3 regions of the Brenneria goodwinii genome follow, and region 2 is predicted to be linked to each of the others. Evidence: predicted binding sites of a transcription regulator. Region 2 holds the regulator's gene; each other region holds the start of a gene.
What was found. Region 2 encodes CRP, which controls carbon source genes, mostly activating them, when cyclic AMP is high. Its sites were predicted from a motif close to ATGTGANNNNNNTCACAT; they were not measured.
Positions count from the first base shown of each region.

Region 1: a site for CRP is predicted at 1,335-1,352, ahead of focA (formate transporter FocA). Genes of this name have one in related genera too.
Region 3: a site for CRP is predicted at 1,083-1,100, ahead of ompW (outer membrane protein OmpW). Genes of this name have one in related genera too.

Region 1 covers NZ_CP014137.1:2,102,036-2,104,309, reverse strand. Annotated here, with positions in the region: gene pflB (formate C-acetyltransferase) at 1-360, opposite strand, end outside; gene focA (formate transporter FocA) at 418-1,275, opposite strand; gene ycaO (30S ribosomal protein S12 methylthiotransferase accessory factor YcaO) at 1,744-2,274, opposite strand, start outside.
Region 2 covers NZ_CP014137.1:4,775,167-4,777,440, reverse strand. Annotated here, with positions in the region: gene ACN28R_RS21195 (OsmC family protein) at 1-206, opposite strand, end outside; gene crp (cAMP-activated global transcriptional regulator CRP) at 526-1,158, shown strand; gene ppiA (peptidylprolyl isomerase A) at 1,365-1,934, opposite strand; gene ACN28R_RS21180 (ABC transporter ATP-binding protein) at 2,158-2,274, opposite strand, start outside.
Region 3 covers NZ_CP014137.1:1,806,820-1,809,093, reverse strand. Annotated here, with positions in the region: gene ACN28R_RS08045 (YciC family protein) at 1-442, opposite strand, end outside; gene ACN28R_RS08040 (YkgJ family cysteine cluster protein) at 545-904, opposite strand; gene ompW (outer membrane protein OmpW) at 1,245-1,877, shown strand; gene trpA (tryptophan synthase subunit alpha) at 1,960-2,274, opposite strand, start outside.

The DNA of each region.
Region 1 (2,274 bases), 2.7 Mb from region 2:
TTCAATCATTTTGATCCCGCCGAATGGGATCAGCGCACGCTTCAACGGAGCATCGGTCTGCAGACCAACGATTTTTTCCAGGCTCTTATTGATGTAGCCCGCATCGTGGGAGGTGATGGTTGATGCCAGGTTGGTATCAAAATCAACCGGTGCATGGGTGCGGTTTTCCAGCTTGACGCCTTCCATGACTTTATCCCACAGCTCAGTCGTTGCTGCGGTAGCGTCAGCCAAGAAGGATTCGTCACCTTCATACGGCGTATAGTTTTTCTGAATGAAGTCACGAACGTTAACTCCATCCTGCCATTCACCTTTGCTAAAGCCTTGCCATGCGCTGGCCAGTTTTTCATTCAGATCGGTCATTTTACACCTACCTTTGATATGGATTTTTTAAAATCCGACGTTGCGGCTGATTGCACGTTAATGCTTGTCTCCGCCGCGTAAATAAATTACCCAGTATGTTAAACCTACAAGAAAGCCACCGCCAATAATGTTTCCTATCGTAACTGGAATCAGATTATCGCTGATAAAATGGCTAATAGTTAAATGTTCAAACTGAGAGGGCGCCATCCCAACGGCCTGCCAAAATTCGGGGGTGGCGAAATTTTTGATGACTATGCCCATCGGGATCATGAACATGTTGGCGATGCTGTGTTCAAAACCGCTGGCGACAAACATGCCGACCGGAAGAATCATCGCGAACATTTTGTCTGTCAGACTATGGCCGGAATAACTCATCCACACGGCTAGGCATACCATCAGGTTGGCTAAAATCCCCAGACAAAGCGCTTCAACAAAAGTATGTTCAAGCTTGTGTTCCGCGGTTTGCAGAATGTTGAGTCCCCATGCGCCATTGGCGACCATATGTTCGCCGGAGAACCAAATCAGCGCAACAAAGAAAAGCGCGCCGATCAGATTACCGATATACACGTTAATCCAATTAAAGGCTAGCTGCTTCCAGGTGATGCGTCCACTGGCTTTGGCGATGACGGTCAGTACGGTGGAAGTAAATAAATCCGCTCCACAAACGACAACCAACATCAATCCCAGTGAGAAGCAAATACCACCGATGAGTTTGGCAATACCAAAAGGTATCGTTGCCGTGCCGGTGGTGGCGGTAATATAAAAGACAAAAGCAATCGAGATAAAAACACCCGCGGTGATCGCCAGATAAAACGTTACCCACGGTTTTTTTGTTGCTTTATAGACGCCGGCATCTTCGGCAACTTTCGCCATTGCGGCCGGTAATAGCAGAGTGAAGGGGTTGTCAGCTTTCACACTAACTCTCTCTTAAAATTTATCAGCGTCGAGATACTAACAAAGCGGTATAAAGCAAAATTTGACGTGGATCATATTGCGCGAAACTAACACCGGTGTACAGCCGTGTAAAGTCCGGGTTTGTGTGGTTATCTTGTTGATTTTTATAATAAAAAATATTTTAAAGTTTACAAAAATATTTGAATAACCAGGTGTTTTCATCCTGATTTGGCGTTAATAAATATCATGCCTTGTATAATTTAAGTACGCTACTTTTAATGTAATTTAACTAAATATTCACCATTTAACAACAAAGTGATTTCGTTTTAGTTAATTTGACGGGAAATATTAATTTTCAAACAACAATAACCCTTGTTTTTAAAAGGGTTATTGTTGCGCTTAATTTGAAAAATAAAAATAGTGTCGCGCCGTAATGGGGTGAAAACCGCGAAGCGAATATTCTAGGTCTTTACCGTGTCGCCATCAGCATTATTTTGCTGGCCAGTAGCGACTTTTCGCGCGTTGCAGCTTCTCATACGCAGCCAGCAATGCGCGATGGGCGGGGAGCGCGGTGAATGCATCATCAACGGTGAATAGCCCATGAAAGGCTTGTTCCCCGGCGATCGCCGCACTGGCGGCGTCTACGGTTTCACGTCCGTACATTTTGACGAAAGCATCATAATACCCGGCAGGATCGCGCTCCTGTTCCAGCGCCAGTTGTAACAACGTTTGCAGACAGCGGTAGTAATTACTGCGTTGCGCGCTAAAGATCGAGTCGTTGAAATCCAGAGTCCATTCCGCCCAGCTTAATGCCTGCTCCAAATCGCCGCCGGCCAGCGCCAGCATTGATTTCAACTCGCCAATGCGCAGAGTGAACCAGCCGTTATCTTTACCCGTGGCGATGCCAAGCAGCTCTCGTACCCGGGTAAAGTCATCAAAACCTTCGTCATCCAGTTGCCGCAACAGGGCGAGATACTCTTCTTTTTCCCATTGGCTATCCGGCAGCGCTAGCAGCGTTTC
Region 2 (2,274 bases):
TTAACCTCACAGTCGGCAACGTCATTACGCCCTTTCTGCAGTATGGATACCACATCGATCGCGCTGCATCCGCCAACCGACATCAAAACCATTTCCATCGGACTGGGGGATTTATCCCCTGAATTTCCATCCATTAAAACCTGATGTCCTGAAGCTGATTCGCAAAGGAATGTTAAGCCTTCAACCCACTTCACTCGAGCCTGCATGCTGCCTCCGCTAAAAAATTTTTGAATATTTATATCGTTACTGTACAAAATTATCTTATAACCAGAGCTTTATCATGCTGAAATGAGACAATACAAGACACGTCCCTCAAGGTGTGTTAAAAACAAGAACAGAATCTGCCTTATTCTGGACAAACTCAGATGCCGGGGAGATGATGACGTCGCCAGATAAAGGTTTTCAGTATATTCCCTGACGTCGTTCTGCCTACACTGAATTTGAACTTTTAACAGTAAATACGCCGTACAGGGAACTCTGAGCCCTGTGATTTGCGCAGTGACTGACAACAGAGGATGATATCGAATGGTTCTCGGCAAACCGCAAACAGACCCGACTCTCGAATGGTTCCTTTCTCATTGCCACATCCACAAGTATCCATCGAAGAGTACGCTTATTCACCAAGGTGAAAAAGCAGAAACGCTTTACTACATCGTGAAAGGCTCTGTCGCAGTGCTGATCAAAGATGAAGAAGGCAAGGAAATGATTCTCTCTTATCTGAATCAAGGGGATTTTATCGGCGAACTCGGCTTGTTTGAGGAAGGTCAGGAACGCAGCGCCTGGGTTCGGGCGAAAACGGCTTGTGAAGTTGCTGAAATTTCTTATAAAAAATTCAGACAACTGATCCAGGTGAACCCTGATATTCTGATGCGCCTGTCTGCTCAGATGGCCAGCAGACTGCAGGTAACGTCAGAGAAAGTCGGTAATCTGGCTTTCCTTGATGTCACGGGGCGTATCGCTCAGACATTGCTAAACCTGGCGAAACAACCAGATGCCATGACCCACCCTGACGGCATGCAAATAAAAATCACACGTCAGGAAATTGGCCAAATTGTTGGCTGTTCACGTGAAACCGTGGGGCGGATACTTAAAATGTTAGAAGATCAGAACCTGATTTCCGCACATGGTAAAACAATAGTCGTCTACGGTACCCGTTAAACCGGCGTATTAGCATGACCCTACAACAAAAAAGCGTGAGACTTATCTCACGCTTTTTTTTATCCGATATATTTGTCGGCAATAATATAATGGTTTAAAAACGGATAATTAATAAAACAAATAACGCATTGCCATTAGCCTGAGCGAATTCTTCGAACCCGCTCAGATTTATTGGCTGGAAATAAACCACCGCCCGAAAATACGCCTCAGGGCAGGACTTTCGCTGACTGGATCACGATCGGTTTGGTTGGCACATTCTGATAAGGGCCGACGTTTTCAGTCTGAACCTGGGCGATTTTGTCCGCCACTTCCATCCCTTTGACCACTTTACCAAACACCGCGTAGCCAAAATCGCGCTGACCATGATCGAGAAACGCATTGTCGGCGACGTTAATGAAAAACTGGCTGGTCGCGCTGTCTTTTTCCGCCGTACGCGCCATCGAAATGGTGCCGCGCAGATTGCGCAACCCGTTATCCGCCTCGTTGGCGATCGCCGGGTTAGTCGCTTTCTGTTTCATATCAGCGGTAAAACCGCCGCCCTGGATCATAAAGCCGGGGATCACTCGATGAAACGTCGTCCCGTTATAAAAACCGTTATTAACGTACTCGACAAAATTCCTCACCGATACCGGCGCTTTTTGATTATCTAATGCCAGTTCAATGTTTCCTGCCGACGTCGTCAGCAAAACATGCGTTACGCCGTTGGCGGCGAACGCCGGAGAAAAAGCCGTAAGTGAAATAAAGGCCGCCGCAGCAACCAGAGTACGTTTGAGCATGAGAATTCCTTTTTGAAGAAACCGCTTACAGAAAGCGTAGTGATTGTAAATATCCACACTCCTTAACGCTACCCATTTACCTTTTTTTACGTACAGATTACTTATTTTAACCAATTGTTAAATGCAAGCCAGGTTCTTACCTTATCTTATGATGCGAAAAGGACTGACGTTACAGCCAGTCCTCTTCGTTTTGTCGCCGATTTACGCACGAAACGTTATCACGTTATCCCATGCGTTCCGAGCGCACCGCCAGATCGCGGCTATACTGGCGGCTGGCATCCACCAACATGGCAGTATAGGCATTCTTCGGCGTATCGCGGGTTAAATCACTGATATCCAG
Region 3 (2,274 bases), 2.4 Mb from region 2:
GCATGCCGAATTGAATGAGTAGGGTGCAGAACAGGATCAGTATGAAAAGACGCGGCAACACCGGCGCGGAGGCGCCGATAGCCCGCAGAGCGCTGGTACGGCTTCCGGCGGATACCATCTGAATCAGCATAAGAATGCCGCCAGTGAGCAGCGCATTACCAATCAAGGCGGCGAATGTTCCCGCCGCAGACATTTTCAACAGCAGCACCTGCTGCTCCGGCGTCATCTGCTGGATCATGTCCATCATGCCCAACTCGACGGAGGAGGACACATCGCTACCCACGTCATTCAGCGCCTGCAACTCTTCATTTCCGGGGGCGAAGGCATGATTCAGAATGACAGTAATGAACGCGGTTAACAGCGCCATCATTAAAATACTGATGAACTGGTTACGCGTAAAATTCATTGTGTCACGGTACAAAGCGTTAGCCGTGATAGGCATGCAAACTCCTTGAGAAAAGATGGGCTAATGATATTAGCCTTTAATTGTAACCTGTTACCCTGGGCAGTGGCACCCCCGTCCGTATCGCAAGGCGCGGATTTCTCATGATTCTGCGGGCGGAGTGTCGATCACGGTGGTTAGCGGGGGAAGTCCATAGCGGGCTCGGGCACGGTCACAGGCCTCATTTATCTGACCATTTTCTCCTGACTGCATAAATTCACGGCAGGGTGAGGGGCGATTGGCATAAATGGAACAACGGACATTTTCGCCGATCTTCCCTTCTAATGCGCGGCATCTGGGGGTTTTGCTGTTTGTTCCCTGCATGCAGCGTAAAAACGGCGTAAGCGGTTCGGTAAGTAAAGTCGGCACGCTGCCGCCGCCATCATCGGCTTCAGCCCAGTAAAAGGATACCCTGAAATAAGCGCAACAGGCGCCGCAGTGCATACAGGCGTTATCACTCATTTGATTTTCTACCGTCCTCCACCGGCATTGCATCACACCCTCCGATTTTCAAGTCGCAGCCGTATCGGCGTCACCATGAAATCTGTTGGGTACAGAAAGAATGATGAGAATTTACCGCCGAAATAACCGCGTTGGCAGCGTATTTTTTTAGGAACGCACGTTATGTGTATTTTGTTATTTTTGATTTAGATCAATTTCTTGATTTTTAATTATTTACACTAATTTGATGGAATTTGTTTTTTACAAAAAGCATTTAAAAGATGTGATCTGGCTTAAAACAAGAATGACTGCTTAAAGGTATATTTTGCTCGAAATTTAAACCACATAAATGGAGTGGATAATGAAAAAAGCGTCTTTCTTGCTACTGGCGACAGCGCTGTTGCCAGCCTTTGCGCAGGCTCATCAGGCCGGTGATGTCATTGTCCGTGGTGGAACCGCTACCGTTCGTCCGGTGGAAGGTTCCGACAATGTCTTGAATCTGGGATCGTTTAAGGTTGATAACAATACCCAACTGGGTTTGACGTTCAGTTACCTGGTGACGGATAACATCGGCGTGGAATTATTGGCCGCGACGCCGTTTACGCATAAGGTAGGATTGAACGGGGTTGGGACGATCGCCGAAGTGAGTCATTTGCCGCCGTCACTGATGGCGCAGTATTACTTTGGTGATAGCGCCGATAAACTCCGTCCTTACCTTGGCGTGGGCGTAAATTACACCATGTTCTTTGATGAAAAATTCAATGACCGGGGGAAGAGCAATGGCTTAAGCGACTTGAGCCTGAAGAACTCCTGGGGCGTGGCCGCGCAGGCCGGTCTGGATTACAATCTGGATCAAAACTGGCTGATTAACGCTTCCCTGTGGTGGATGGACATTGATACCGATGTGAAATTTAACGCCGGAGGCCAGCAGCAAACGATTAGTACCCGTCTGGATCCGTGGGTATTTATGTTTGGAGTCGGTTATCGTTTTTAGCGACGAAAACGGAGAGGGGTTGTCGGTAACCTCAAGCGGCGGATTTTCATCCGCCGTTTTTCGTCTCTTGCGCGGCCAACCGCTATGAACGCGTTGCCGCTTTCATGTTGCTGACAAAGGTATGCAACTGCGACAGCATCTCTGCGGTGTCGTGTTGATTTTTTTCAATAATCCGCACGATCGCCGAACCGGAGATGGCGCCTGCCGCCCCTGCGGTCAATGATTCCTGAACCTGTGAAGGTTCTGAAATACCGAATCCCTGAATTGGCGGGGCCGCATGGTACTCCTTCAATTTGGCGACCAGGTGATTAAGCGGCAAGTGAGCGCGATTTTCCGCACCGGTTACGCCCGCGCGCGACAGTAAATAGGTATAACCGCGGCCATAGGACGCAATTTC